Regions from separate parts of the Afipia sp. GW823-FHT06G09 genome, predicted to be linked through region 4. Evidence: predicted binding sites of a transcription regulator. Region 4 holds the regulator's gene; each other region holds the start of a gene.

Region 1 (7,483 bases), 570 kb from region 4:
GAGGACCTACGCATGACCGCCATCCGCCCGTCCGCCGAACCCGCCGTCGATTTCGCCCGCCGGCATATCGGTCCCTCGCCACGCGACATCAATGCGATGTTGCAGACCGTCGGCGTGGCCAGCCTGAGCGCGCTGATGGATCAGACGCTGCCTGCGTCCATCCGCCTGAAGACGGCGCTCGATCTTGGCAAGCCGCTCAGTGAAATCGACGCACTGACACACATGCGCGGCATCGCGGCGCGCAATCAGGTGTTCACCTCGCTAATCGGCCAAGGCTACTCCGGCACGATCCTCCCCGCTGTGATCCAGCGCAACATCCTCGAAAATCCCGCATGGTACACGGCCTACACGCCGTATCAGCCCGAGATCAGCCAGGGACGGCTTGAAGCGCTGTTCAACTTCCAGACCATGATCTGCGATCTCACCGGGCTCGATATCGCCAATGCGTCGCTGCTCGATGAAGGCACCGCGGCGGCGGAAGCCATGGCGCTCGCCGAGCGTTCCTCATCGGTGAAGACGAAGGCATTCTTTGTCGATCGCGAAGTGCATCCGCAGACGCTGGCCGTGCTGCGCACCCGCGCCGAGCCGCTCGGCTGGTCGCTGATCGTCGGCGATCCCGCGAACGATCTCGGCAAGGCCGACGTGTTCGGCGCGCTGTTCCAGTATCCCGGCACGCATGGCGGGCTGAATGATCCGCGCGCACCCATCACGGCGCTGAAGGCGAAAGGCGGCATCGCTGTTGTCGCTGCCGATCCGCTGGCGCTCACGCTCCTCGCTTCACCCGGCGATCTCGGCGCGGATATTGCGGTTGGCTCGACGCAGCGCTTCGGCGTACCGATGGGCTACGGCGGACCGCATGCCGCCTACATGGCAGTGAAGGATGCGCTGAAGCGCTCGCTGCCCGGCCGCATCGTCGGCCTGTCGGTGGATTCGCGCGGCGCGCCGGCCTATCGCCTCGCGCTGCAGACCCGCGAACAGCACATCCGCCGCGAGAAGGCGACCTCGAACATCTGCACCGCGCAGGTGCTGCTCGCCGTGATCGCGTCGATGTACGCGGTCTATCACGGCCCCGAAGGCTTGAGCCATATCGCACGGACCGTGCACCGGCGCACCGCCGTACTGGCGGCCGGACTGAAAAAGCTCGGCTTCGCGCCGTTGAACGACGCCTATTTCGATACGGTCACGGTCGCCGTGAACGGCCAGCGGCAGGGGATCATCTCCCACGCTGCCCATGAGCAGATCAATCTGCGGCTCAATGAGACCACCGTCAGCATCGCGCTGGACGAGACCACGACGCCTGCGATTGTCGAAAGCGTGTGGCGCACCTTCGGCGGCAATCTGGTTTACGCTGACGTGGAGAAGGAGGCACGCGACGCGCTGCCGTCCAGCCTCGCACGCACCAGCAAATTCATGACCCATCCGGTGTTTCACGAGCACCGCTCGGAGACCGAACTCCTGCGCTACATGCGCAAGCTGTCCGACCGCGATCTTGCGCTCGACCGCGCCATGATCCCGCTCGGCTCCTGCACCATGAAGCTGAACGCCACCACCGAGATGATCCCGGTGACCTGGCCGGAATTCGGCGCGCTCCATCCGTTTGCGCCAGAAGAACAGGCCGGCGGCTATCACGCCATGTTCACCAGACTGGAAAAATGGCTGGCCGACATCACCGGCTATGACGCGGTATCGCTGCAGCCGAACTCCGGTGCGCAGGGCGAATATGCCGGCCTGCTCGCGATCCGCGCCTATCATCGCTCGCGCGGCGAGGCGCATCGCAAGGTGTGTCTGATCCCCTCCTCCGCCCATGGCACCAATCCGGCCTCCGCCAGCATGGTCGGCATGGACGTTGTCGTGGTCGCCTGCGATGCGCGGGGCGACGTCGATGTCGAGGACCTGCGCAAGAAGGCGGCGCAGCACGCGAACGATCTCGCGGCGGTGATGATCACCTATCCCTCGACCCACGGCGTGTTCGAGGAGCACATTCGCGAGATATGCGACATCGTCCACGGCCACGGCGGACAGGTCTATCTCGACGGCGCGAACCTCAATGCGCAGGTCGGCCTCGCCCGCCCCGGCGACTACGGCGCGGACGTCAGCCATCTCAACCTGCACAAGACCTTCTGCATTCCGCACGGCGGCGGCGGTCCCGGCATGGGCCCGATTGGCGTGAAGAAACACCTCGCGCCGTTCCTTCCGGCGAACATCACAAACGGTGATGACGCCGCGGTCGGCCCGGTGTCGGCGGCGCCCTACGGGTCCGCATCGATCCTCGTCATCTCCTACATCTACATCCTGATGATGGGCGGCGAAGGCCTCACGCGCGCCACGGAAGTCGCGATCCTGAACGCCAACTACATCGCCAAACGGCTCGATCCGCATTTCCCGGTGCTCTACCGCAACCACAACGGCCGCGTGGCGCATGAATGCATCGTCGATCCGCGCGGGCTCAAGGCGGGATCTGGCGTGACGGTGGACGACATCGCCAAGCGGCTGATCGATTACGGCTTCCATGCCCCGACCATGAGCTTCCCGGTGCCGGGCACGCTGATGATCGAACCGACGGAATCCGAATCGAAGGCGGAACTGGACCGCTTCTGCGACGCCATGATCGCGATCCGCCGCGAGATCGCCGACGTCGAGGCCGGACGATGGCCCATTGAAGCTTCGCCGCTGCGCCATGCGCCGCACACCGTGCACGACATCGCCGAGGATCATTGGCAGCGGCCATATACGCGCGCGGAAGGCTGCTTCCCGGCCGGCACCTCGCGCAGCGACAAGTACTGGTCGCCGGTGGGCCGTGTCGACAACGTCCATGGCGACCGCAATCTGGTCTGCTCATGCCCGCCGGTCGCCGACTACGCGCAGGCGGCGGAGTAAGCGCACGCTCGAATTCCAAACCGGTCATCCCCGCGAAAGCGGGGATCCACCTTCCTCTTCTCATCTGAAGAGAACGACGCATCTGCCCCACATCCCACGGCATCGATAGCTTAGGAAGTATGGGTCCCCGCTTTCGCGGGGACGACGCGGAGAGAGAACAGCCGCGCTCGTCGCTCAAAAACAAATCGGGCGCTGGGGATGTCGGCAACTCAACATCCACAACGCCCGTTTGCTTCCGAAGGTGCGATGGATGCCCGAAAAGGATTCCCGTCTTTTCGGATCGCACCGGCCGGGCCGTGAAGCCCGGTCGAAAATGAACTCTTTTTAGTTGTCGCGTTTTCTTAACGCGAACCGGTTCCCACTTCGCTTGAAAACGCTTTAGTCGTCCTGCGGCTCCTCGCCATCGGCATCGCGCTCCGGCGAGCCTGCCAGAATCTGCTCGGCGATCAGGCCGGAATTCTGCCGGATCGAGGCTTCGATCTTGGCGGTGATCTCGGGATTGGCCTTCAGGAAGGCCTTGGAATTCTCGCGGCCCTGCCCGAGGCGCTGGCTGTCATAGGAGAACCAGGCGCCGGACTTTTCGACGATGCCGGCCTTGACGCCGAGATCGAGGATTTCGCCCATCTTGGAGACGCCCTCGCCGTACATGATGTCGAATTCGACCTGCTTGAACGGCGGCGCCAGCTTGTTCTTCACCACCTTGACCCGGGTCGAATTGCCGACGACTTCGTCGCGTTCCTTGATCTGGCCGATGCGGCGGATATCGAGGCGCACGGAGGCGTAGAACTTCAGCGCATTGCCGCCGGTGGTGGTTTCCGGCGAGCCGTACATCACACCGATCTTCATGCGGATCTGGTTGATGAAGATCACCATGGTGTGGGACTTGTTGATCGAGGCGGTCAGCTTGCGCAACGCCTGCGACATCAATCGCGCCTGCAGGCCGGGCAGCGCATCGCCCATTTCGCCTTCGAGTTCGGCGCGCGGCACCAGCGCCGCCACCGAGTCCACGATCAGCACGTCGACCGCGCCGGAGCGCACCAGCGTGTCGGCGATTTCCAGCGCCTGCTCGCCATGGTCCGGCTGCGAGATCAGAAGTTCATCGACATTGACGCCGAGCTTGCGGGCATAGACCGGATCGAGCGCGTGTTCGGCGTCGATGAAGGCGCAGATGCCGCCTTTCTTCTGGGCCTCGGCCACGCAATGCAGCGCCAGCGTGGTCTTGCCGGAGGATTCCGGCCCGTAGATCTCGACCACTCGTCCCTTGGGCAGACCGCCGACGCCGAGCGCGATGTCCAGCCCCAGCGAGCCCGAGGAAATCACCTCGATGTCCATCGACCGGTCGTTCTTGCCGAGCTTCATCACGGAGCCCTTGCCGAACTGGCGCTCGATCTGGGAGAGCGCGGCCGACAGGGCCTTGGTCTTGTCCATGGACGATCCTTCAACGATACGCAGGGCGGCGGGGGCCATCTGTGATGCTCCTTATGTATGGGATTCGCCTGCCGGACAAACGGCTTCCCAAGGTCGGCGGACCGGAATCGGGGTGGATCCGATGAAAAGAATGTACCCTTTTTGTTCCAAGTTCGCAATATGTTCTTTTGCCAGGTCGGGTACTGGCCTGTTTTATCCCCTAGTGGCTCAATTTGATTTTAGGGGTGGCCTATTTAGATTTCGAGCATGAAAGACGAACTCGACCATCGCGTGAACATAGGTCTCTTCGCAGCCCTGATCGTGTTTGTTGTTATTTATGGTGTGCTCATCGCTCGCTATGACGGTTGGGGTCTAGCGCTTGGTTGGATCCCCGCGCTCATTGCCGCCGCCCTTACGGTCTATGCAATCTACCGGAGCGATACACTTACGCGCATCATCGACGCGCTGTTCAGCCTTCCACACGTCGGGCCCTAAGGCCGCCTCAGTGGGCGGCCAATTAGATTCCTGGAAGTCTAGGCCCTTCATCTGGTTAACCCATAGTGGCCCAACTTGATTTGAAAGGCCTGTTTCGGCTTGGCGGGGTGCGCTGCTAAGCGCCCCTCGGTCCAGCCAGACTACAGAAACCGCCTACGCCAACACATGAGGTCCGCATGAGTCTGTGGTACTTCCTGAGCGACTGGTTCGCAGCCGTCCCGACCCGCGGCGCGCTGCTCAAGCGCATGTTGATCAACGCCGCATGGGCCTTCGCCATTCTCGTCGCCATGGCGCTGTTGCAGGTGCGAGCCGAATATGCGGCCGTCGTTTTCTTCGGTGTTTTTGCTGTGAACGGCGTGATGTGCGTCGTTTACGAACGACAGCGTCATCAAACGCGCGGCTGAACGATAAAAAGTAAGGCCGCCCCAACGGCGGCCTCTTCATTTGCACAGCCTGACTTCGGGCGACCGCCGTTACTGGAGGCGGTAGCTCAGGCCCGCGCGCTGGATATGAGTATTCATATCGTAAGACGTCTTGAACGGCCTGTATTTCCAGCCAGTGAATCCAAACAGCTGTCACCGGCGGCCACAGTTAACACATTGCAGCTGCTTTGCCTTTTCGCTCCCTGATGCTCCTGCACGGAGATTTTGCAGCGGCCGGTGTTAGAGGGGAACGGATTCGGCCATTCGGGGTTGTTCAATCGTACACAGGACGATCGAAAATCCTCCCTTCATCCCGCGCCGGGTTTTGTCCCCCGCTTTCCCGGCGCGGGCTTCCTTTGATTGCAGCGCGAGCATCGGCGGTCTCTGCTTGCTGGCTTACTGCTTGTCGGCTTTTTCGTTTTTCCGGGCTGCAGATACGTCCGCCAGGCTCGCCGTAACGGGCAGACCCATTTTCCGCAGCAAATAGGCTCCGACGACATAGGCAATGCCGGCGCCGACCAACCCCACCGCCGCTCCCAGTGCGATGTTGCCGCCGCTGAACAGCGCGCGGAAAACCGGAAACGCCCCGGCAATCGTCGCCAAAGTAATCGGAGCCGGAACTGGTCCCTTGATGAGCACTGCGCCTCCCGCTGTCGCGCCGAGCCTACCACAGCACTGATGGAGCAGCGCCAGTATCTGATTTATGATGCGGCCATGAGCACCAGCGCACGATACGGAACGCTGCACTGGATCAGGGTGCTGCTCTGGCCGCGGCCGGTCCTGACGATCGTCCGGATGTGGCGCAGACGCGGCCGGCTGTAACGATCCCTCGCCAAAAAAACCGCCGCCTCCCGTCAAGGAAGCGGCGGCTAAGTCCAGGGAGGAAACGCCCGATAAGGGCACCACAGCGGTATGAGCGCCGCCGGGGTTCGGAATGGCTCGAAGAGCCGAATTCTTCAGATCATGAATCGATGGCCGCGTCTGTGAGCGCGGTCACAGTTCACAATGCGCAGCCGTGCGGCCGAAAACTCCGCATCACTTCTCACGTGTTTTTGCGAGGCATCAGCGGGCTGTAACCCGAAGTGATGAATGGCGCCGAACTTTTGCCACGGCTAATGACTTCTCCTGTGACAGTTTCTTGACAGGAGTGGCGACGATGAGCCCTACCCAGATCGCGAAATCGGCCCACGACCAGTTCATGCAGGTGGTTCAGAAAGAGCTTGAGGCGTTTGAAAAACGCGAGAGAGAGTTCCTGGCCAGGGAACGCCGTGAGCGCGCCGATGAGCTCAAGCTCGCTGAACGGAAAGCCGGGCCTATTCACTAGACCGGTTGCGGGGCTTTGAAAGCGTGCGGCCGCTTGAGATCCCTCTTTGTTAAAATCCTCTCCAATATTCGCGCTTCTTTGCGAGATGTATCTGGCCGGCTGCCTCCCTCGAAGGGAGTAGACATGTTCTGATCCTATCGCAGCAATTTCTGATGCAGCGAAAATCGGAACCCGCTAAGCTTGTGAGATCACCGTCCGACCGTGGCATCACCGGTGACTGAGAGTGTTGTGCTCCCCGCCTCGTCCACGCGGAGCGACCCATGACCTCGTCTGATCCTTCAGTTTGTCCCGTGTGCGGGCAACGGATGACGCTGGTTTTCAAGAACAGGCAAAAGCAGTACGTGTGCGAGGTGTGCGACACCGATCCGCTCACGTCGCCGAAGCTGGACAAGCTTCTGCACGCCGTGCGGCCGCCCGAAGGGAAGTAACCCGGGCCCCGGTTGGTGCGGCTTACAAGAAGTGGGCTGTCGCCCGCCGCTGCAATGTGCGGCGGCTCCGGCCAGCAGGCTCAAAGCTCACCTGCTCAAGGCGGCATGTGCGGGAAATCCGCCGCCGCCGGCGACCCCATGGCCGACAAGCCCGCCATGTTCACAAGCAGATGGGTATGGGGACGTGCGGCTGCTGCAAGAACATGGCGATGATGGACGGCATGAAAGCCGACGATCCGCACAAAGGCATGGATATGCCGAAGCAGTAAGCAAGCACGGAAAGGGCCGCCTCACCGGGCGGCTTTTTCCTGCGGATCAGACCATGTCAGGCGCCTCGGCCGTCGGCTGTGTCTGCCGCCGGCGGGTTCGCCGGAGCCGACGGGTCCGGGCTCGTTTCAAGCAGCCGGACCAGATCCGCCATGCTGGTCGAATCCTGCGCCGGGGACGGAGCCTCTTCCGCCACGGGCCATAGCCATCCCTGAATAAGCCGGATCGGGCTAAACATGTGTCCCCCCACTCGACATATCTCA
Region 2 (7,483 bases), on a different contig from region 4:
TTCGGGAATCGCGAATTGAGCGCCATGCTTACGCAGGTCTTAAGCGTCGGCGGCCACGTATCAGGCGCGCCCAATTCGTGGCATGACCAATCGATCGTCCTAATGGCTTCCGCCATCTCGCCGCCGCCGTCCAGAAAGTGAACGGATCGTTCGTTTGCCATCGCCCCTGCCGTTGCATGCCCATGGGGGCGAAGCTTTTTCGCACGAAACCGATGAATCACCAAGCATTTGCCGCGAAGATCAGGGAACGATCGGGGTGGGAAGGCGTTTCCGACACTAATCCCAGATCCCAGGAAATCTTGCCGTGGCGCCGCGCTCGTTCTGGAAAGGTTATCTCAAGCTGTCACTCGTGACGTGTCCAGTGGCGATGATGCCGGCTACCAGCGAGAACGAGAAGGTCCGCTTTCACACGCTGAACGAGAAGACCGGAAATCGCGTCGTCAGTCAGTACGTTGATGCCGTGACCGGCAAGCCGGTCGACGAAGACGACGAGGTGAAGGGCTATCCGCGCGGCGAAAACGATTTCGTGCTCTTGGAGGATGACGAGCTTGAGGCTGTCGCGCTCGAGAGCACGCGCACGATCGACATCGACATGTTCGTGCCCGCCGACAGCATCGAGTGGATCTGGTACGATAAGCCTCACTACCTCGTCCCGAACGATGCCGTCGGCGAAGAGGCGTTTTCTGTCATTCGCGATGCGATGGAATCGACCGGGATGGTCGGCGTCTCGCGACTTGTCCTCTATCGCCGCGAGCGCGCCGTGATGCTCGAGCCGCGCGACAAGGGGATCGTGCTCTGGACCTTACGCTACGGTGATGAGGTGCGAGACCCCAATGAGTATTTTGGGAAGATCGGTGACGGGAAGCTCGATGCCGGCTTGATGAAGTTGGTGACGCGTTTGATCGAGGAGCGAAGTGCGCCGTGGAATCCCGATATGGTCGGAGACCCGGTCCAGGCGAAGCTACTTGATATCATTGCCGCTAAGAAGAAAGGCCGAAAGCGGCCCGCCAAAGCAAAGGCGGAGTCCGAAGCTCCGCCCAGCAATGTCATTAACATCATGGACGCGCTGAAGAAGAGCATCTCATCCGAGAGCAAGGCCAAGAGTCGGTAGGCTCAGCGCGATCTCAAGAAAGCAGACGCGGTCATTCTGCCGAACTGGCCACGAGATAGGCAACCGTCGCGAGGCCTCCGAGCGCGCCGCGGCCAGCGTGCAGCGTTCCCCATCGCCGGAGCAAAGCCTGCGTCTCCTCGGACGCGGCCTTGGATACCAGTTCCCTATTCACCGGCATGATAAGGAGCAAGGTATAGGGCCAGTTGGCGAGGATGAGCGGCGCGCCAAGCACCCCAGAGGAGGTGGCCACTTTGCCACCACGCGACCAGGCCGAGAGCGCCCGCGGCCGCGGCAAGGCTGGCCTGCATCGCATATCCCGTTCATAGGCTGGACCCCATTGGGCGAGCGCGGGGGCTGGGCTCGGCAAGGCTGATATAGATCGCTGCGCCAAAGAAAATAGCGGCGAGCGTGAGAGCGAGAAGGCCGACCATCTATGCAGCCCGCCTGCGCCGCGCGGTCCCGGTTGCCAACGGCACGGCGGCGGCGCGGAAGCCGTCCCACGGATCACCCGTAAGCGCGGCGAGGCGTGTCGGCATGTTTTCAACTGTGAAATAGGCCGGCCCGATGCCCGGGCCGAGTTCGTCCCAGCTCAGAGGCGCAGAGACGGCCGCACCTGGCCGCGCCCGGGTCGAATACGCGGCGACCGCTGTCGCGCCTCGCTGATTGCGCAGATAGTCGACGAGGATCTTGCCCCGGCGCTTCGCCTTGGTGATCGTCGATACAAAGCGGTCGGGATCGTCTGCGGCCATCGCATCGGCCAGACCCTTGGTGAAGGCCTTGACCGCGGGCCAATCGGCTTTCGGCTTCAAAGGCGCGACGACGTGCAGACCCTTGCCGCCCGATGTCTTCACGAAGGCCGCCAGTCCCGCATCTGCGAGCCGTTGCTTAACCTCCTGCGCGGCGTCGATCACCGCCTGCCAGGTGACGTCCTCGCCGGGATCGAGATCCATGACGATCATGTCGGGACGCTCCCAGTTGGCGACCGTCGAGCCCCACGGGTGAATTTCCAACACCGCCGACTGAACAAGCCCGAGCAGGCCATCGAGATCGTTGACGCTGATCAACGGTTCTTCCGCAGGCTCTCTTGGGTCCTTCACCAACACGATGTTCGGATTGAGCCCCTTCCAGGCGTGCTTCTGGAAAAACTTCTCGCCAGTGATGCCGCTCGGGCAGCGGAGAAGGGCAAGTGGGCGACCGACGACGAACGGCGCGATGTGGCGCCAGATTTCTGTATAGTAGTCGGCCAGCCCTTCCTTGGTGACGCCTTCGTCCGGCCAGTAAAGCCGGTCCGGATGCGTGAGCTTGACGGTGCGCCGTTGCGGCGGCGGCGCCTTCGCACCAGACTTTGGTATCTCCCGAATGATCTCTTGCGCGGCCTTGTCCTCGCGCAGACCTCGGAACGAGGCGTGGCGCAGATGGCCGTCCGCCGTCCAGGCCCTGAACTCGACCTCAGCCACCATCTCGGGCCGGACATATTTGACCTGGCGCGCCTCCTCCGATGTCAACCGCTCGCCGAACGGGCTGGACGTGACACGAAGCCGGTCGAGCTTCCGAAACAGGTCTTCCGCGACCGCGCCGGTAAATCCGGTGCCCACCCGTCCGACATGGTGAAGCACGCCGCCGTCATATACTCCGAGCACGAGCGAGCCGATCGCCTTGCGCGAAACCGTTGACGGCACGAAGCCGGCAATGACGAATTCCTGGCGGGCCGAGCATTTCGATTTGATCCAGCTCTTGGCGCGTCCGGTTCGATAAGGCGCATCGCGCAGTTTCGAGATGACGCCTTCGAGGCTAAGGCGACAGGCATGACGCAGCACCAACGCGCCATTCTCGTCGAAATGACCACTGTAACGGACGATGCCGTCCGAGGTGGAGACCACCTGCTCGAGCAAAACCTTCCGCTCGATCAGCGGCAGCGCGCGTAAGTCATAGCCGTCGAGATAGAGCAGATCGAAGACATAGAATGCGAAGCGATCGCTGCGACCTTCGCTGAGGTCGGCCTGTAACGCGGAAAAATCGGAGGCGCCGGCATCGGTTTCGACGACGAGTTCGCCATCGACGATCGCGGTGCCGACCGGCAGGTCCTGCAGAGCTGCGACGACCGCCTTGCCGAACTTCTTCGTCCAATCGAGCCCGCTGCGCGTCAGCAGTTTCACGCGGCCAGCCTCGATCCGCGCCTGGAGTCGATAGCCGTCGAATTTGATCTCGTGAAGCCAGCGATCGCCAGATGGCGGGGCGGCGGCGAGCGTCGCCAGCATCGGCTCGACGAAACCCGGCATGGAGGTCTTCTTGGCGCCCTTGAGTTTCGACGGATCGGGACTGACAGCCCGTTCGGGCTGGGATGGCAGGTCCACCTTGGCGCTGGGCGGGGGCTTCGTGGCTTTTCTGATCCGCCCCGTCTTCGACGACCAGCCGGGCGCCTCGCCGGCCACATCCGAGACCTGCCGGCCTGTCTTCACGGATTCCGGCCGTTCGTCCAGAATATCGTCTTGCCCGTCTGGACGCGCGAAGGCGTCGTCGCCCTTGATCAGCAGCCAGTTCTCGCGCTTCTCACCGGGCTTGCCGTGCATACGCACGAGATGCCAGCGACCGCCGAGCTTCTCGCCCTGCAGCTCGAAATCGAGATGTCCCTTCGCGTACCCTTTGCGGGCATCGCCGATCGGCGACCAGGTTCCGCGGTCCCACACGATCACGGTACCGCCGCCATATTCACCTTTGGGGATGGTCCCTTCGAAGTCCCCGTATTCCAGCGGGTGATCCTCGCCATGGACCGCCAGACGCTTCTCGCCGGGAATCAGACTCGGCCCCTTGGTGACGGCCCAGCTCTTCAGGACGCCATCCATCTCCAAGCGGAAATCATAGTGAAGCCGTGTGGCGTCGTGCTTCTGAATGACGAAGCTGCTGCCGCTCTTGCGGGCTCGTCCACCCTTCGGCTCCGGCGTCGTCGAGAAATTGCGCTTCTTCCGGTAGGTCTCGAGCGCCATCGTCAGCTCGCCTTCCGGCGCGGCGCGGCGGCGCGCGACGTCGATGTCGCCTTTCTCTTGGCGGTCGATTTCGCCGCGGCCTTCTTCTTGCCGAGGCCAGCGCTTTCGCGGAGCGCCGCCATCAGATCGACGACCTTCTCGCTCTTCGGCTCCTTGCGGACTTCGATCTTCTTGCCCTCGAGTTTTGCCTTCACGAGATCGGCAAGGGCGCTCTCATAGCGGTCGTCGAATTTCGAGGCGTCGAACTTGCCCTTCTTGGTCTTGATGATGTGTTCCGCGAGCTCGAGCATCTCCCCTTTGATCTTCATCGCAGGAATGTCGCTGAAGGCCTCCTTGGCCGAGCGGACTTCGTAGTCGAAATTGAGCGTGGTCGCGATCAGCCCGTCGCCGTGCGCTCGGATCAGGAGTGTGCGGACGCGCCGGAACAACACGGTTTGCGCGATGGCGGCGACCTTCTTCTTGCGCATGCCCTCGCGAATAAGCGCGAAGGCTTCCTCCGCCATCTTGTCGGCCGGCGCGAGATAGTAAGGCTTGTCGAAATAGACATCGTCGATATCGCCACAGCCGATGAAGGCGGATACTGAGAGCGTCTTGTCGCTATCGGGCACGGCCGAGGCCACTTCCTCAGGATCGAGCACGACATACTCGCCCTTGCTAACCTCGTAGCCCTTGACCTGTTCATCCTTCTCGACCGGCTTGCTGGTATCGCTATCCACGAACTGGCGGCGCACGCGATGGCCGGTCGCGCGGTTGATCGTGTGGAAAGCAATCCGTTCGGAGGTTGAGGCGGCCGTATAGAGAGCGACCGGGCAGGCGACTTCCGCGACCTTCAAAAACCCCTTCCAGTTCGCCCTTGGCGCCACGCGATGCCCTCACTCATTACAGCCGCCCGGCACAAATCGCGGCCCATGCGAACGCGACGAAGAGAATTTCGGCGGATAAATCGGCAGAAGCAGCAACGCGGAAAACAAGGGATTCGTTCCGTCGCAAGGGCCTCTGACCGGCAACGGCGCGGCGAAGCCACGCTCGGCGCTCCGGTTCCCGAGGCCTTCCTAGTTCCCGCTTGAGGCGCTCACGACTCGGATTGACTCTGAAGCCAGAGAAGAACAAACATAGAACATATCAAATGCGGAGAGCGTTGCAAGGACATGAGTACGTCCGCCCCCCGATCAGTCGTGTCCGAGCTCCGGGCACGCATCGCCCGGCTCGAGGGCAGGACCGCGCAGCAGCGCGCGGTCCTGCCCTTTGGCGTGGCGGCGATCGACCGGATTCTTCCGGAAGGAGGGTTGCTGCGCGGGGCGCTGCATGAGGTCGCCGGCGGCGGCAACGGCGCCGTGGACGGCGCGGCCGCCGCGCTGTTCGCCGCCGGCGTCGCGGCGCGCAGCGGCGGCAAGGTGCTGTGGTGCGTGACGCGGCCCGATCTGTTCGCGCCGGCGCTGGCCCAGGCCGGCCTCGCGTCTGGTCGCGTCGTCTATGTCGAGTGCGGCGACGAAAAAGCCCTGCTCGCCTGTTTCGAGGAAGGGTTGCGGCATCCCGGATTGGGCGCCGTCGTCGCCGAGGTGTCGCGGCTTTCCATGACCGCCTCGCGCCGGCTCCAGCTCGCGGCCGAGGCCTCCGGCACGCTCGGCATCGCGGTCCGGCGCTGGCGGCGGCAGACCGAGGCGGCGGATTTCGGCATGCCGACGGCGGCGACGACGCGATGGCGCGTGTCGGCCGTGCCGTCGGCGCCGCTGCCGGTCCCCGGCGTCGGGCGGCCGCGCTGGCTGCTCGAGCTCATCCGATCGCGCGCCGGAGAATGCGCCGACTTTGTTGTGGAGGCGTGTGATGACCAGGGTCGTCTCGCTCTTCCTTCCGATCTGGTCCACGGACCGGCTCAGAAGGATGTTGGGCGACGCCGCGCCTCCGCCTGAGACGCCGCTCGTTCTTGTCGGCCGAGAGGGTCGACGTCGCGAGATCGTAGCCGCCGATGCGGCCGCGCAGCGCGCCGGCCTGCGCGTCGGCATGGCCGCCAGCAAGGCGCAGGCGCTGGTGCGGGATCTCGTCATGCGCGACGCCGAGCCGGACGCAGACCTCGCGGCGCTCGACCGGCTCGCGCTCTGGGCGCTGCGCCGCTATTCGCCGATCGTCGCGGCAGACCCGCCCGACGGCCTCGTCATCGAGGCGACCGGCGCCACCCATCTTCACGGCGGCGAGGCCGCCATGCTCGCCGATATGGTGGCGCGCCTGAAAGCCGCCGGCCTGTCGGCGCGCGCGGCGATGGCCGACACCTGGGGCGCCGCGCATGCGCTCGCGCGCTTCGCCGCGCGGCCGACGATGGTCGTTCCCGCTGGCGAGAGTGCCGCGGCGATCATGTCGCTGCCGATCGCGGCATTGCGGCTGCCGACTTCGACCGTCGACAGCCTGCGCCGGCTCGGCCTCGACCAGATCGGCGACCTCGAGCGCACCCCGCGCGCGCCGCTCGCGCTGCGCTTCGGCTCCGACATCGGCCGCCGCCTCGACCAAGGGATGCGTCGTCTCAGCGAGCCGATCGACCCGATCCGGCCGGCCGAGATCGCCGAGGTGCGGCGGCAATTCCCCGAGCCGATCTCGGCGGCCGAGACGATCGCCCGATACATCGCCAAGCTGGTGAGCGAACTTTGCATCCTGCTCGAGGCGCGCGGGCAGGGCGCCCGGCGCCTCGACCTTCTCTATCACCGCGTCGACGCGCGGATGGTGGGGGTCCGCGTCGGCACCGCCTTGCCGGTGCGCGACGCCAGGCGGCTGACGCGGCTCCTCACCGACAAGATCGAGACCATTGATCCCGGCTTCGGCATCGAGCTTATGCGGCTCGCCGCGACGAACGCCGAGCCCCTGGACGCGAAGCAGACCATCTCCGATCTCGCCGCGCCGCCGGACGCCGACATCAGCGATCTGATCGACACGCTGTCCAATCGCATCGGGAGCGAGCGGCTCTATCGCATCCTCCCGGTCCAGAGCGACGTGCCGGAACGATCGGTCGCCCGCGCTTCGCCCGCTTCGCCCGACGCCGGCGCGTCCTGGTCGGGATCGTGGCCGCGGCCGGTGCGGCTCCTCGCCTCGCCCGAGCCGATCGAGACCGTGGCGCTTCTGCCCGATCATCCGCCCGTGACATTCACCTGGCGCGGCGTGCGCCGGCGCGTGAAGCGCGCCGATGGTCCGGAGCGGATCTTCGAGGAATGGTGGCGCAGCGAGGCCGAGCTCGACGCCGTGCGCGACTACTTCCGCGTCGAAGACGAACAGGGCGAGCGGTTCTGGATCTATCGCGCCGGCGACGGCGAGCACGGTGAGACCGGCTCGCAGCGCTGGTATCTGCACGGAATCTTCGGATGAGCGGGCCGCGCTATGTCGAGCTGCAGGCGACCTCGCACTT
Region 3 (7,483 bases), on a different contig from region 4:
ACTGGACGAGGCGCGCGCGGCGCGTGAAGTCACTCCCACCTCCGCTATCTACGTGCTCGATGGATTTTTTCCGGGCTCCGGCGATCAGTTTGCGAAGATCGATTGCCGCCCGGTGATCGGCGACGCCACCGAACTCGCCGAGTGGGACGCGTTCCGCAAGACCAGCGGCTGGGAAGGTCAGGCAGCGATTCACATCGACACCGGCATGAACCGTCTCGGCTTCCGCGTCATGGAAGCGCAGGCGCTGCTGCCACGGATCAAGAACGGCAATCACGGCATTTCGCTGGTGATGAGCCATCTCACCAGCGCCGAGATGCTGCACGATCCGGCCAATGGACGCCAGGTCGCGGCATTTCGGGAAATCGCGTCGCAGTTCTCCGGCGTTCCCGCCTCGCTGTCGAACTCCTCCGGCATTTTTCTGGGACCCCAATTCCATTTCGATCTGGTGCGTCCGGGCGCGGCCCTCTACGGCGTCAATCCAACGCCGGAAGCCGATACGCCGATGCTGCCGGTGGTCGATCTCAAGGTGCGCGTGGCGCAGGTGCGCAACATCGAGAAAGGCGAGCACGTCGGATACGGCGGCACCTGGACGGCGCGGCAGCCGACGCGGCTGGCGATCGTCACGGCAGGTTATGCCGACGGATATTTCCGTGCCGCAGGCAGCATCGATAACATGCGCAGCGCCGAAGTGATGGTCGCGGGCAAGCGCTGCCCGGTTGCCGGACGCATCTCGATGGACCTGATGGCGATCGACATCACTGCCCTGCCGCCCGGAGCAACGCGGCGCGGCGCGCTGGTATCGCTTCTCAACAACGAGATCACGGTCGATGAACTCGCGCACCACTTCGGCACCATCGGCTACGAGGTGCTGACCAGTCTCGGCAAGCGATATACGCGCATCTACAAGGGCGGTGAGTAAAGGGCCAGCTCAAGTCACCCGCGGCTTGCGAGTATCAGCTGTCAGCATATTCGATCGGCAGGCCAACCATTCCAGCCCCGCTGTCGAACACCACTTCCTCGACCAGGCTTGATCGCCAGGGGCACCAGTTGTTGTGCGGCAGAAATGCTCCGCCCACCTCGTCCAGGTGCTTTTCGACCTGCACAATCGAAGCCTCGCACACTTCCATCGCCTGTCCGAAAAACTCGATCGAAGCCGGATCGAGATGCCAGCTCCATGGCCTGTTGTAAGGTTTCGGCGTTTTGACGATCACGCCTCTTATGCTCGTACTCTCCGTGATCCTTCGTGACAGGATCGCGCGAGCCTTCTTTATTGTAGCTTCGTCGGTAATCTCGACCACAAAACCGCGATTGATAACTTCCTGAATGCATCTGAAAAATGCCATGCCAGAAATCCCTTGTTCAAATGTTGCAATGCTTGCATGGATGATCCTTCCACTTCAAGACTCCCCGATTCAACAATGAGATTTGAGAAAAGACCCGAAGGGAACGCCGAATGCCGGACGTGATGGAGTTCAAACCCGGAAACTACAGGTTCATCGTCTCCCCGGGCGGGCCGTTCTCCAGCGGCGTTGCCGCGATGCCCGGTTACGCCTTGCGGCGCGTCCGTTTTGCGCATCCGATCCCGATGGCCGATGGCTTCGCCTTCATCAAGGCGCATCTTGAGCGGGAGGGCCGCCCCGTCACGGCGCTGGCCGCCTGTGAACTGCGCTCGCCTGCCGCGATGACCGTTGAGCAATTTCAGGCTTTCAACGGCGAATATCTGAAGACGCTGCATCAATGGGGCTGCAAGTCCGGCGACGTCAATCCGCTGGCGCGCAGCAACCTCGCACCGATCACCGAGGTCCCAACCGAAGCGATGTTCTTCGCCTTCACCTACACCGTTCCCGAAGCAAGCGCCTCGGGTGACTTCCTGATCTCGGGCAAGCCTGAAATCCGCGACGGCGTCACCACCGACCGCATCGTCGGCGGCCGCGACGTGTCGCTCAAAGGACTAGAGACCAAGGCACGTTTTGTCATGAACGCCATGCGCGAGCGCGTCGATGCGCTGGGATGCAAGTGGGACGATGTGACTGCCGCGCAGATTTATACCGTGCACGACATCCGTCCGTTGCTCGACACGGTCTTTGCCGAAGACAAGGTGAGCCAGATCGGTCTTGCCTGGTATCCGGCCTGGCCGCCGGTGATCGGCATGGAGTTCGAGGTGGACGTACGAAGCGTGCGGACCGAACTGGTGATCGACGCGCGGTGAGAAAAGAAAGCCGTACCCCCGTCGGTCTCTCGATGACCGCTACCTCTACTTCTTGCTCCGTTTCTTCAGCACCATGTTGCCGACCAGCATGAATTTCTGCGCGCGTTTTCCGGTGTCGACCTCGGTTGTGTAAATGTTGCCTTTGGAGTCCAGCGCGAGATTGTGAATCCAGTGGAAGTCGCCGGCCATGCGGCCGTTGCGGCCGAAGCGTCCGACAATCTGTCCGTTCTCGCGCTTGAGTGTGCGGACCTCGTTGTTGGCGCCGTCGGCATTGATGAGAAATGTCTGGGCCGGATCATTCCAGATTTCGAGATCCCACACCGAGCCGTTGGCCAGTGTTTGCTTCTCGATGAACATCTCCTTGACGAAGCTGCCGTCCTTCCTGAACACCTGAATGCGGTCGTTCTGGCGATCGCACACATAAACAAGTCCGTCCTTCGCGATACGCACGCAATGGACCGGGTTGGCGAACTGCTGTGATGGCGGTGCGTCCGGATTGTAGGCCCCCATCCGTTCGTCTGTCGGCGGCTTGCCGTAGGCGCCCCACATCCGCTTGAACGCGCCGGTCTCGGAGTCGAACACGATGATGCGATGGTTGTAGTAACCGTCCGCGACATAGACCTCGTTCGCGGCAATATCGACCGTCATGTTCGCGGGACGGCCGAGGCGCGTGGTGTCGCTGCTATTGGTCTGCAGACCGGACCTGCCGATCTGCATCACGAACTTGCCCTCGCGGGTGAACTTCAGAATCTGGCCGTCGTTTTCGCCGTTGCCCGCGAGCCAGACGAAGCCCTTCGCGTCGATATAGATGCCATGCTCGTTGGTCGGCCAGTCGTAGCCCTCGCCCTTGCCACCCCACGCCGTGATCAGATTGCCTGCCTGATCGAACTCCATCACCGGCGGCGCTGGCACGCAGCATTTCGTGCGCGGCGGATTGAAGCTCGCCGCCCTCTCGTCATCGGTCAGCGTACGTGGCCGCTGCAACACCCAGACGTGATCCTGCGCATCGACCGCAACGCCCGCCGCCTGTCCCATGATCCAGTTGTTGGGCAGCGGCTTCGGCCATTGCGCATCGACCTGGAATTTCGGCGCATCGGCGGCCTGAACCGCACTCGCGAGGATGAGGCCGGCAACGGCGGCAATCCATTTCATGGCGTCACTCCCTTTGCCGCGTCTTGCCGGTAGCCGGTCAAGCGTGGTCGTTGTTTTGTTGTCCCGGCGCATGTGAGATGTCGCCTCCCGCCGGCCGCCCGAGACGATAGTCCGATCCGAAGGTAACCCGCTATCGGTCCCCGGCGCTGACATGGGTTGACTTTTTAACGCTTTATGTGAACAAAAGAGGAACACACGATTCCCGTTGCTCCGACGCTGGCAGGCCCCTCCATGGCGAAAAACGCCCTCTCCTTCGTCTGTCAGAATTGCGGAGCTGCCTACAATAAATGGCAGGGTAAATGTGAATCCTGCGGTGAGTGGAATACGCTGTCTGAAGAAGACACGACCGGCGCGACGTCCATGCCCGCGAATTTGCGCCCCAAGCGCAAGGGCCGGCCGTTCGCGCTGGAAACCCTCACCGGTTCGAGTCCCGAAGCGCCCCGCCTGTCGTCCGGAATGGGTGAACTCGATCGCGTCACCGGCGGCGGCTTCGTTCGCGGCTCGGTGCTGCTGGTCGGCGGCGATCCCGGCATCGGAAAATCGACACTGCTGACCCAGGCCACCAGCCTGATGGCGCGCGCGGGACATCGCGTGGTCTACATCTCGGGTGAAGAGGCCGTCGCGCAGGTCCGTCTTCGCGCCGCGCGTCTCGGTCTCGCCGACGCCGCGGTGCAACTGGCCGCGCAGACCTCCGTCGAAGACATCATCGCCACGCTGTCGGAAGGAACCCCGCCTCGCCTCGTGGTGATCGATTCGATCCAGACCATGTGGACCGACACCGTCGAATCCGCGCCCGGAACGGTGACGCAGGTCCGCGCATCGGCACAGGCACTGATCCGCTTCGCAAAGAAATCCGGCGCGGCCCTTATTCTGGTCGGTCACGTCACCAAGGACGGCCAGATCGCCGGCCCCCGTGTGGTCGAGCACATGGTCGATGCGGTGATGAGCTTCGAGGGCGAAGGCTCGCAGCAGTTCCGCATCCTGCGCGCGGTGAAGAACCGCTTCGGTCCTACCGACGAAATCGGTGTGTTCGAGATGACCGGTCTGGGCCTGCGCGAAGTCTCAAATCCATCCGAACTGTTCCTGTCCGAGCGCGATCTCGGCAGCCCCGGCACAGCCGTGTTCGCCGGTCTTGAAGGCACGCGCCCGGTGCTGGTCGAACTGCAGGCGCTGGTTGTGCCGACAACGCTCGGAACGCCGCGACGCGCGGTGGTGGGTTGGGAATCCAGCCGCCTTTCGATGGTGCTCGCGGTGCTGGAGGCGCATTGCGGGGTCAAGCTCTCCGGCTACGACGTCTACTTCAATGTCGCCGGCGGCCTCCGGATCAACGAGCCTGCGGCAGACATGGCGGCAGCAGCGGCGCTGGTGTCGTCGCTCGCCAACGCGCCGTTGCCGGTCGATGCGGTCTATTTCGGCGAAATCTCGCTGTCGGGTGCGGTTCGGCCGGTGGCCCAGACCTCGGCCCGTCTGAAGGAGGCCGCCAAGCTCGGCTTCGGCCGCGCCGTGCTGCCTGAAAATGCGCGCGGCGATACCGGCGGCGACGCCGGAATGTCGCTCAATACGGTGGGATCGCTGACCTCGCTGGTTGCGGACATTGCCGCGCGGGGCAGCAAAGCCACAGCCCGAGGGAAAACCGCAGCTTCAGGCTGAATTAAGCCTGTCGAGAACCAAAGGCGGCGTGACGCTGGCGTGACCGGCCGCTATATAGCCCGCGACGTTGAACGGCTGCAGATTGCGTCCGCTACGGATCGTTAACCGCAACAGGCGATCCATAAGAGCGATGCAGTTTTGCCGTTGATGTCTGGGTTTTTGCGGGTTCCCGGCCCTTGCGGGACGTGCGATATGGCCGTCAGCTATCCGGACCTGAGACAACCCGATTCGGGGTTTTGAAACTGAAAGCGGATCTGACCAGCCGATGCCGATAACGCTTCTCGACATTATCGTTCTTGCCGTGATGCTGTTGTCGGGCCTTCTGGCGATGATCCGCGGCTTCATGCGCGAGATTCTGTCGATCGCTGCCTGGGGCGCCGCTGCGCTGACCACGCTCTACGCCTATCAGAAGCTGCTGCCGACTGCGAAAACCTACTTCAACAACGAGACCGTCGCGGCGGTGGCCGTCGTCGCCGGCGTGTTCATTCTGACGCTGATCGTGGTGTCGATCATCACCGTCCGCATCTCGGACATGATCTTGGATTCGCGGATCGGCGCACTCGACCGCACCCTCGGCTTCCTGTTCGGGCTCGCGCGCGGACTTTTGATCATGGTGGTGGCATTTTTGTTCTTCGCTTGGCTGGTGCCGGACAAACAACAGCCAGATTGGGTCCGTAACGCCAAGTCGCGGGTGATGTTGCAGGGAACCGGCGATTGGCTGATGGGCCTCTTGCCGGATGATCCCGAAAACACCATCTTGAAGAGGTTCAAGAAAAAAGGCGACGAGGAGCAGCAGACTGATGCGGCTCCCGAACCGCGCACAACGGCAACGGTGGGGAACGACGGCGGGTACGGGAAAACAGCCCGTGACGGCATGAAGCAGTTGATCGAAGGCAAAGCCGCAGGACGCTAGATTCAGTTCTAGTCCTGCCTCAGACAAGGGCGCGGTGGACCATATGAAAACCCCTTCCGGCGATCACTCCACTCCTCCCTCCAAATCCGACTACGACCTGGATGACGATCTGGACAAGGATCTGAACGGCGACACGCTGCGCGAGGAGTGCGGCGTGTTCGGCATCTTCGGGCATCCCGAAGCCGCGGCGATCACCGCCCTCGGCCTCCACGCCCTTCAGCATCGCGGACAGGAAGCCGCCGGCATCGTCACTTACGACGGCCACCGCTTCCATTCCGAACGCCGCCTCGGCCTCGTCGGAGACACCTTCTCCCGCGCCGAAGTGATCGAACGCCTTCCCGGCAATATGGCCGTCGGCCATGTCCGCTACTCCACCACCGGCGGCACCATCCTGCGCAACGTGCAGCCGCTGTTCGCCGAACTCAATGCAGGCGGCTTTGCCGTCGGCCACAACGGCAATCTCACCAACGGCCTGACGCTGCGGCGCGAGCTGGTCCGCCACGGCGCAATGATGCAGTCGACCACCGACACCGAGGTGATCCTGCATCTGGTAGCGCAATCGAAGCGCGGCCGTTTCATCGAGCGCTATATCGAAGCTCTTCGCGCCATCGAGGGCGCCTATGCGCTGGTGTCGCTGACCAACAAGAAGCTGATCGGCGCGCGCGATCCGCTCGGCATCCGCCCGCTGGTGCTCGGCGAACTCGACAACTGTCCGATTCTCGCCTCCGAGACCTGCGCGCTTGACATCATCGGCGCGAAATATGTCCGCGACATCGAGCCCGGCGAAGTCATCGTGTTCGACGAGAAGGGCACGGAAATCCACAAGCCGTTCCCGCCGCAGCCGCCCCGCCCCTGCATCTTCGAATACATCTATTTCTCGCGGCCCGACTCCATCGTCGGCGGCCGCTCAGTCTACGAAGTCCGCAAGGCCTTCGGCGCGCAGCTTGCACGGGAAAGCCATGTCGATGTTGACGTGGTGGTGCCGGTGCCGGATTCCGGCGTCCCCGCCGCGGTCGGCTACAGCCAGCATTCGGGCGTGCCGTTCGAGCTTGGTATCATCCGCAACCACTATGTCGGCCGCACCTTCATTCAGCCGACGCAGAGCGTGCGCGAGCTTGGCGTGCGCATGAAGCATGCGCCCAACCGCGCCGCCATCGAAGGCAAGCGCATTATCCTGATCGACGACTCGCTGGTGCGCGGCACCACATCGAAGAAGATCGTGCGCATGATGCGCGACGCCGGCGCGAAGGAGGTTCACTTCCGCCTCGCCTCGCCGCCGATCATCAACCCGGATTACTACGGCATCGATCTGCCGGACCGTGGCGGCCTTCTGGCGGCGACCCATACGCTTGAGGAAATGCGCGACATCATCGGCGCGGACTCCCTGGCGTTCCTGTCGATCGATGGCATGTACCGCGCGATGGGATTCGCGGAGCGCGATCCGGCCAATCCGAAGTTCGCGGATCACTGCTTCACCGGCGCCTATCCGACCCACCTCACCGACCAGACCCAGGTCGAACAGCCGCAGCACCAGCTCTCGCTGCTGGCCGAAGCGAGCT
Region 4 (7,483 bases):
AATGAAGGTGTTTGTCACGGCGCTGGATGAGGGAAGCCTCGCCGGTGCAGGACGACGGCTCGGGCGGTCACCGGCAGCGGTCAGCCGGGCCATTGCCTTTCTTGAGCAGCATGTCGGTGCTGAACTGCTTCATCGCACCACCCGCACGATCAAGCTGAGCGAAGCCGGCGAGCGTTATGCCGCGGCGTGCCGGCGCGTTCTCGTCGAGCTTGAAGAGGCGGATCTGTCCGCGGCGGGAGAGCGTGCCGCTCCGCGAGGCGTGCTGACGATCACGGCGCCGCCGATCAGCGGCGAAGAAATCCTGCGCCCAATCATCACCGCCTATCTCGACGCGTTCCCGGGTGTCTCGGTGAATCTGCTGCTGCTCGACCGCCATGCCAACCTTGTGGAAGAAGGTATCGACATCGCGCTTCGTGTTGCCGAACTTCCGGACTCTGCAATGGTCGCGGTACGGGTCGGGGGAGACGTCAAGCGGGTGGTCGCCGCGTCGCCGCGTTATCTCGCCGCCCATCCTCGCATCGTCGAGCCCGCGGATCTGACCAAACACAGCATTGTCACCACAACACACATGGGGCAGGACACCTGGGTATTTCCGCCAGCTCCGGGGAGTTCGATCGCGCGATCTGTCCACTTCAAACCCCGGTTTCTCGTGAACAGCGTACGGGCAGCGCTTGGCGCTGCGGTGGATGGCCATGGTGTGACGCGTCTGTACACCTATCACGTTGCCGAGCGCGTTCAGGACGGATCGTTGAAGCTCCTGCTGCGCGATGCCGAACCCGCAGTCCTGCCGGTCAATCTCGTGATGCCGCAGGGGCGGCTGACGGTGCCAAAGGTGCGCACATTCGTTGATTTTGCAGCGCCCCGCCTGAAAGCCGAATTTGCCCGGCTGTCTGCCGAAGCCGGAACGATGGATTCCTGAGCTCTCGCTATTCTTTCGGCCGGCGGAAGGATGTCTGCCGAACGTCGGCAATTCTGCCGCCTCATGGAACGCCATAGAACGATGAGCAACGGCCTGCGGGCCAGCCAGCAGCAATATCGCTGTTGGGACATCATCGAGGCACACCATGAGCAACGCACAGAAGGTCGCAATTATCACCGGCGCATCGCAGGGTATCGGCGCCAGCCTGGTCAAGGCCTACCGGGATCGCAACTATCGGGTCGTCGCGACATCCCGCTCAATCAAGCAGGGCAGCGATCCCGACGTTGTGGCCGTCGCCGGCGATATCGGCGATCGCGCCACAGCCGAGCGCGTCGTCAAGGAAGCCATCACGCGCTTTGGACGGGTCGACACGCTGGTCAACAATGCCGGCATCTTCATCTCCAAGCCGTTCACCGAATACACGGCCGAGGACTTCAATTCGAAGATCGCGACCAATCTCGCCGGCTTCTTCCACATCACGCAGCAAGCCGCGGCAGAAATGCTGAAGCAGGGCTCCGGTCATATCGTCAGCATCACCACGAGCCTGACCGACAACGCGACCGCCATCGTGCCGACGGTGCTCGCCAACCTCACCAAGGGCGGCATCAATTCGGCGACCAAGGCGCTTGCCGTTGAATACGCAACCAAGGGCATTCGTGTGAACGCCGTGTCGCCCGGCATCATCAAGTCTCCGATGCACGCTCCGGAGACCCACGAGTTTCTTGCCGGCCTTCATCCGGTGAAGCGCATGGGCGAGATGCGCGATATCGTTGACGGGGTTCTGTACCTCGAATCCGCTGGCTTCGTGACCGGCGAAATCCTGCACGTCGACGGTGGCCAGAGCGCCGGTCACTAACGGAGGCTGTCATGCCGATTGTCACGATCCAGGTTACGCGCGAGGGATCCGGCCCCGGCCGGACCTCCGTCACGGCGGAAGAAAAGGCGCGTCTGATTGCCGGCGCGAGCCAGCTTCTGCTCGACGTCCTCCACAAGCCGCTTGAATCCACCTTCGTCGTTATCGAGGAGGTCGACACGGACAACTGGGGATGGGGCGGCCTGCCCGCGCTCGAATACCGAAAGCAGCGCGCCGCCAGCGGCAAATAACCGGGACGGAGGCCGCCATCACTTGGCGGCCTCTGTTTTTCGGCGGTTAAAATCGAACAGCGCATTCTGCATCCGTTCCGCTATCCAGCCTGGTCGCTTCCGCTAGCATTGTCTCGGCGATGCCGGAGCAACGCGATGGCGGGCGGGGGCGGCGAAGACCGAGAGAGATCCAAAGGCCGGGCGGGGCGCGCCATCGGCCGAGCTATTTCTTGGCCGCCCCGCAGTGCTGAGCCTGCCGCCGCCGGCTTCACGGAAAGCGCATCGTCATTCCTCATCGGAAAAGCCCGAAGCTGGATCACGGCGGAAGCCGGACCGGGCCGGTTGCTGCCCTGGGTGCCGGTCGCGTTCGGCGCGGGCATTGCGATCTATTTTGCGGCGGACCGCGAGCCCGTGGCACTGGTCGCCGCCGCGACGGCATTCGCGTTCTGTGTTGCGGCCTTCGTTGCGCGGCGCGGCCGCGTCTTTCCCCTTGTGGTGATTCTGGCCGCGTTATCAGCAGGATTTGCCGCAGCTACTCTGAAGACCGCGCGCGTCGCTCACGGTGTTCTCGCGCGTCCGATGTTCTCGGTGGCGCTGAAGGGGTTCGTTGAGACCCGTGACGAGCGCGAGCGCACGGACCGCTTCGTGCTGCGCGTCGAAGAGATGGACTCGCCGCGCGGCGGGATCAAGCTCGAACGCGTGCGGCTGTCGGTCAAAAAGGGGACAGCGCCGGCCGTCGGCAGCTTTGTCGAACTGAAGGCGCGATTGCTGCCGCCGCTCTCGCCGCTGCGTCCGGGAAGCTACGACTTCGGACGCGACATGTACTTCCAGGGCATCGGTGCGTCTGGCTTCGCGATGGGGGCGATCAAGACGGTTGATGCCCCACGCAGCGGCGGCGCATATCTGCGCTACGCTGCTACGATGCAGGGCATGCGCGACGCCATCGATGCGCGCATTCGCGGTGTGCTCAGTGGCGACAACCGCGCCATCGCGACGGCGCTGCTGACCGGGCGGCGTGACGCGATTTCCGCGCCGGTCAACGACGCGATGTTTGTTTCGGGACTCGGCCATGTGCTGTCGATCTCGGGCTATCACATGGCGGTGGTGGCGGGCGTGGTGTTTTTCGCGGTGCGCGCGCTGCTTGCGCTGTTTCCAGCACTCACTGTGACGTTCCCGATCAAGAAATGGTCGGCAGTTGCCGCGCTGATTGCCGCAGCATTTTATCTGCTGCTATCGGGCGCGGAGGTCGCCACCCAACGCTCGTTCTTCATGACGGCGGTGGTGCTGATCGCGGTGATGGTGGATCGCCGCGCGATTACGTTCCGTACGCTGGCGGTTGCGGCGATGATCGTGCTCTTGATCGCGCCGGAAGCACTCGTGCATCCGAGTTTCCAGATGTCGTTCGCGGCGACGCTGGGACTCGTGGCGTTGATCCAGATCGGCATGCCGAACCTGTTCGCATCGCCCGACAATTCGCAGGTTGCGCGTGCGGCGCTCTGGGGAGGGCGCGAGATCACGATGCTGGCGCTGGCGTCGCTGGTGGCCGGGTTCGCGACCATGCCGTACGCGGCGTTTCATTTTCATCGCGTGACGCCTTACGGCGTGTTGGCCAATCTCGCGGCGATGCCGGTGGTCTCGATACTGGTGATGCCCGCAGGGCTGCTCGGGTTGCTGGCGATGCCGTTCGGCTTCGACGGCGTGTTCTGGCGGCTAATGGATGTCGGCATCGGATGGATGGTGGCGGTGTCGCAATGGGTGGCAGCGCTGCCTGGCGCCATCGGCCAGATCGCGTCATTCGGTGCCGGCCCGCTGGCCGTGATGAGTGCGGGGATCATTGTACTCGGTCTGCTGCGGACGCCGCTGCGTTGGGCGGGTGCAGGGCTCATCGCATTCGCAACGGTCTGGGCACTGACGGCGCCGCAGCCGGATATTCTTGTGGCGGGAGACGGCCACACCGTTGCGGTGCGAGGGAAGGACGGCAGACTGCGCCTGATGCGCACCGGAAAGGACGTCTTCCTGTCGCGCGAGTGGCTCGCGGCCGACGCCGACATGCGCAAGGCTACCGATGTATCGCTCAGCGATGGCGTCTCGTGCGACACGTCCGGATGTGTGGTGCAGACAGCGGACGGCTCGACAGTTGCGCTGACACTGAAACCGGAAGCATTCGGGGACGACTGCGTGCGGGCCGCTGTGATCGTGACACTGCGTCAGCCGCCCGCCGACTGTGCGGCCATGGTGCTGGATCAGGAAATGCTGCGCAGGCGCGGCACACTCGCTCTGCGCAAAACCGCTGACGGCTACGCGATCAGCGCCAACCGCCGCGGGGTGGGCCGTCCATGGGCGCCCGCGACCCGCGATGATGGAGCAGATACACCCGCCGTACCGGCAAATCGCCCGGTGCAGCCTGTCGATGCTACGCCGGCGGAGAGCGATCTCCAGCCGGACGATTGATCTCGAGTCGAACTCAGTACTTGCGGACCAGGCCGATCAGCTTGCCCTGAATCCGCACGCGGTTGGGCGGCAGGATTCGGACTTCGTACGCTGCGTTGGCAGGCTCCAGGGCGATGGACGCACCGCGCCGCCGGAAGCGCTTCAGGGTGGCTTCTTCCTCGTCGATCAGCGCCACCACGATGTCGCCGGTGTCGGCGGTCTCGTTGCGCTGGATCAGCACGGTGTCGCCATCGAGAATACCAGCCTCCATCATGGAGTCGCCGCGCACTTCGAGGGCGTAGTGTTCGCCGGACCCGAGCATGTCGGGCGGCACGCTGATGGTGTGGCTGCGGGTCTGCAGCGCCTCGATTGGTGTACCGGCCGCGATCCGGCCCATGACCGGTACGGCGACAGGGAAGCTTGCATCTTCGTCGGGGCCGAGCGACGGCGCCGAGCGAACCTTGCCCAGGTTGCCCTCGATGACGCTGGGCGTGAAGCCGCGGCGTGCGCCGCCGGGGCTGGCACTCGTTTCGGGAAGCTTGATGACCTCTATGGCGCGGGCTCGGTTGGCGAGCCGCCGGATAAAGCCGCGCTCCTCGAGAGCAGTGATGAGCCGGTGGATACCGGACTTCGACCGCAGGTCCAGCGCATCCTTCATCTCATCGAAGGAGGGCGGAACACCAGCTTCCTTGAGCCGCTCGTTGATGAAGCGCAGAAGCTCATACTGTTTGCGTGTCAGCATCTGAATTGGTCCCCGATCCCAAGGATCTCAAGAATTCCCGTGTCTGATCCGAAGCTGCGCCTCTCTGGATCCCCACTGCGAAACAATGAAAAGGGACACTCAGGAGTTGCGAGTCACTCGAAACAAATCATGAACGAACACTATCTGTTCCATATGTGTTCCGCAACCCCTTAATTTCACGTCAACGCGCCGACAGCTTCTGCCGAAGCGCGCGCGTAGCGGCCCGGGGACTGCCCCACATGCCGGCTGAAGGCAGTGCTGAAGGTGCTTGCCGAGCCGTAGCCGACCCGCTCGGCGACTTCGCCAAGCCCGATGTCCTGACGGCGGAGCAGATCCTTGGCGACGGCCATGCGCCAGGCGAGCAGATACTCCATCGGCGGCAGACCCACGGTCCGCGTGAAGCGCTCGAAGAATGCCGAGCGCGACAGCGCGGCTTTCCCGGCCAGTTGCGCCATCGTCCACGGCCGCGCGAGATGACCGTGCATCTGCTGCATCGCCGGAGCGAGCCGCGGATCGGCCAGTCCGCGAAGCAGTCCGGGCGGCGCGCCATCAGCCGGCGCCAATCGAAGTGCTTCAATCAGGAGCACCTCCACGAGGCGCGTGAGCACGAGATCGCGGCCGGGTCTCTGCGCGCGCGATTCCTCTCCGACGAGTTGCACCAGCACGGAGAGCCGCTCGACCCCGCGCACGTGGATCAATCCCGGCAGCAGCGATACGAGCAGGGATGCGTTGGGGGAGTCGAAAACGAAATAGCCGCCAAGTAAACGTACATCCGGCCGCCCGCCGCGGGTGCCGTGGCGGACTTCGCCCACCGGGGAAAGCATCACCTTCGGGTCGATGCGTTCGGGCCGCACCGGCTCGAAACCGGACATGGTGAATCCAGGTGTCGCGGGCAGAAGCACGAAGTCGCCGGCTTCCAGCGTCAGGGCCGGGTGACCGTCGACCGCGAGGCGGCAGCTTCCCTCAAGTACGGCGCAGAAGCTGGGCTGGCCGAAGTCCGAATAGCGCACGCCCCAGCGTCCGGCACCGCTGATGCGTTTGGAGAACACCGTGCGCGGCTGAAGCAGGGCGATGACTTCGGAGAGGGGATCGGTCACATCCGGACGCTCGCAAAGGAAATATGGACTTTCCATTGTAGATCGTCCGGACAGCGTCCGCCATAGCAACCGTACCAAAATCATCGGGAAAGTGATCATGAAGACTATTCTTATTACGGGATGCTCGTCCGGCTATGGCCTCGAAACCGCCCGGCACTTTGATGCACAGGGCTGGAAGGTGATCGCCACCATGCGGACGCCGCGCGAAGACATATTGCCTCGCAACGATACGCTCCGCGTGTTGCCGCTCGACGTGACCAGACCGGAAAGCATTGCGGCTGTCATCGCAGCGAGCGGTCCCATCGACGTGCTGGTCAACAATGCCGGCATCGGACTTTTCGGCGCGTTCGAGGCGACGCCGATGACAACGGTGCGCGAGGTGTTCGAGACCAACACGTTCGGCATGATGGCGATGACGCAGGCGGTGCTGCCGCAGTTCCGCGCGCGAAAGTCGGGCGTGGTGGTGAACGTGACCTCGAGCGCCACGCTGGCGCCGATGCCGCTGGTCGCGGCGTACACCGCGAGCAAGACCGCCATCGAGGGATTTACCGGCTCGCTGGCGCATGAACTCGCCGCGTTCAGGGTGGGCGTAAAACTGGTCGAACCCGGTTATGGGCCGACCACGCGCTTCAGCAGCAATTCGGGAAACCGGATGGAGGGGTTGATCCCGCAAGCCTACGCGCCCTTTGCGCAGCAGGTCTTTGCCGCGTTCACGCAGCCGGCCGCGGTCACGACAGAATCCGATGTGGCGGAAGCGGTCTGGCGTGCCGCCAACGATGCGACCGGGCAACTGCGCTTTCCGGCGGGTGCCGACGCCGTGGCGCTGGCTCAGGCGAGATAGACAGCACAGCCGCCGGTTTGCGATGGATCGTGGATCGGCGCAGGTGGCTTTTTCTACGCGGGAAGCCGCAGGATCGTGCAGGGCGAGCCGGCGGCGGCTGCCGGAGCGAACGGCGGCCGGACGATCAGCGCATTCGCCTCGACCAGTTTTGCCACCAGCGAACTGTCCTGCGCGCCCACCGAGGTCGCGACGGGCACCCCGTCGCGGCCGGGCGCGACACGCGCGCGCAGATAGTCCTGCCGCTTGTCGTTCTCGGGCAGTTCGTGTCCCAGCACCGCATGTTCAAGCGGATGATCGACGCGCGTTCGCCCGGAGAGCGAACGGATCAGCGGCACCAGAAACAGGAAAGCGCAGACGTAGGACGACACCGG

The links. Region 4 encodes LexA, which represses DNA repair genes until DNA is damaged. Its sites were predicted from a motif close to TGTTCNNNNTGTGTTCNG; they were not measured.
Region 1: the regulator LexA is predicted to act here: its motif matches at 4,455-4,472, upstream of recA (recombinase RecA).
Region 2: the regulator LexA is predicted to act here: its motif matches at 5,198-5,215, upstream of AC1Q67_RS24315 (ImuA family protein).
Region 3: the regulator LexA is predicted to act here: its motif matches at 3,538-3,555, upstream of radA (DNA repair protein RadA).

What each region holds. Positions count from the first base shown of each region.
Region 1 is NZ_JBXAHF010000001.1:645,195-652,677, forward strand. Features, by position in the region: gene gcvP (aminomethyl-transferring glycine dehydrogenase) at 13-2,877, shown strand; gene recA (recombinase RecA) at 3,256-4,344, opposite strand; gene AC1Q67_RS03280 (hypothetical protein) at 4,552-4,779, shown strand; gene AC1Q67_RS03285 (hypothetical protein) at 4,956-5,183, shown strand; gene AC1Q67_RS03290 (hypothetical protein) at 5,598-5,804, opposite strand; gene AC1Q67_RS03295 (hypothetical protein) at 6,358-6,525, shown strand; gene AC1Q67_RS03300 (hypothetical protein) at 6,786-6,953, shown strand.
Region 2 is NZ_JBXAHF010000007.1:11,818-19,300, reverse strand. Features, by position in the region: gene AC1Q67_RS24340 (sensor histidine kinase) at 1-161, opposite strand, end outside; gene ku (non-homologous end joining protein Ku) at 305-1,111, shown strand; partial or broken gene AC1Q67_RS24330 (anthrone oxygenase family protein) at 1,143-1,542, opposite strand; gene ligD (DNA ligase D) at 1,543-4,095, opposite strand; gene ku (non-homologous end joining protein Ku) at 4,098-4,958, opposite strand; gene AC1Q67_RS24315 (ImuA family protein) at 5,244-6,005, shown strand; gene AC1Q67_RS24310 (Y-family DNA polymerase) at 5,920-7,443, shown strand; gene AC1Q67_RS24305 (error-prone DNA polymerase) at 7,440-7,483, shown strand, end outside.
Region 3 is NZ_JBXAHF010000004.1:478,451-485,933, reverse strand. Features, by position in the region: gene alr (alanine racemase) at 1-919, shown strand, start outside; gene AC1Q67_RS19145 (BP74-related protein) at 954-1,343, opposite strand; gene cnbZ (2-amino-5-chloromuconate deaminase CnbZ) at 1,454-2,209, shown strand; gene AC1Q67_RS19135 (NHL repeat-containing protein) at 2,255-3,361, opposite strand; gene radA (DNA repair protein RadA) at 3,593-5,011, shown strand; gene AC1Q67_RS19125 (CvpA family protein) at 5,277-5,924, shown strand; gene purF (amidophosphoribosyltransferase) at 5,968-7,483, shown strand, end outside.
Region 4 is NZ_JBXAHF010000001.1:76,005-83,487, reverse strand. Features, by position in the region: gene AC1Q67_RS00415 (LysR family transcriptional regulator) at 1-919, shown strand, start outside; gene AC1Q67_RS00410 (SDR family NAD(P)-dependent oxidoreductase) at 1,065-1,775, shown strand; gene AC1Q67_RS00405 (tautomerase family protein) at 1,787-2,023, shown strand; gene AC1Q67_RS00400 (ComEC/Rec2 family competence protein) at 2,159-4,453, shown strand; gene lexA (transcriptional repressor LexA) at 4,467-5,174, opposite strand; gene AC1Q67_RS00390 (AraC family transcriptional regulator) at 5,351-6,271, opposite strand; gene AC1Q67_RS00385 (SDR family oxidoreductase) at 6,369-7,112, shown strand; gene AC1Q67_RS00380 (molybdopterin molybdotransferase MoeA) at 7,166-7,483, opposite strand, start outside.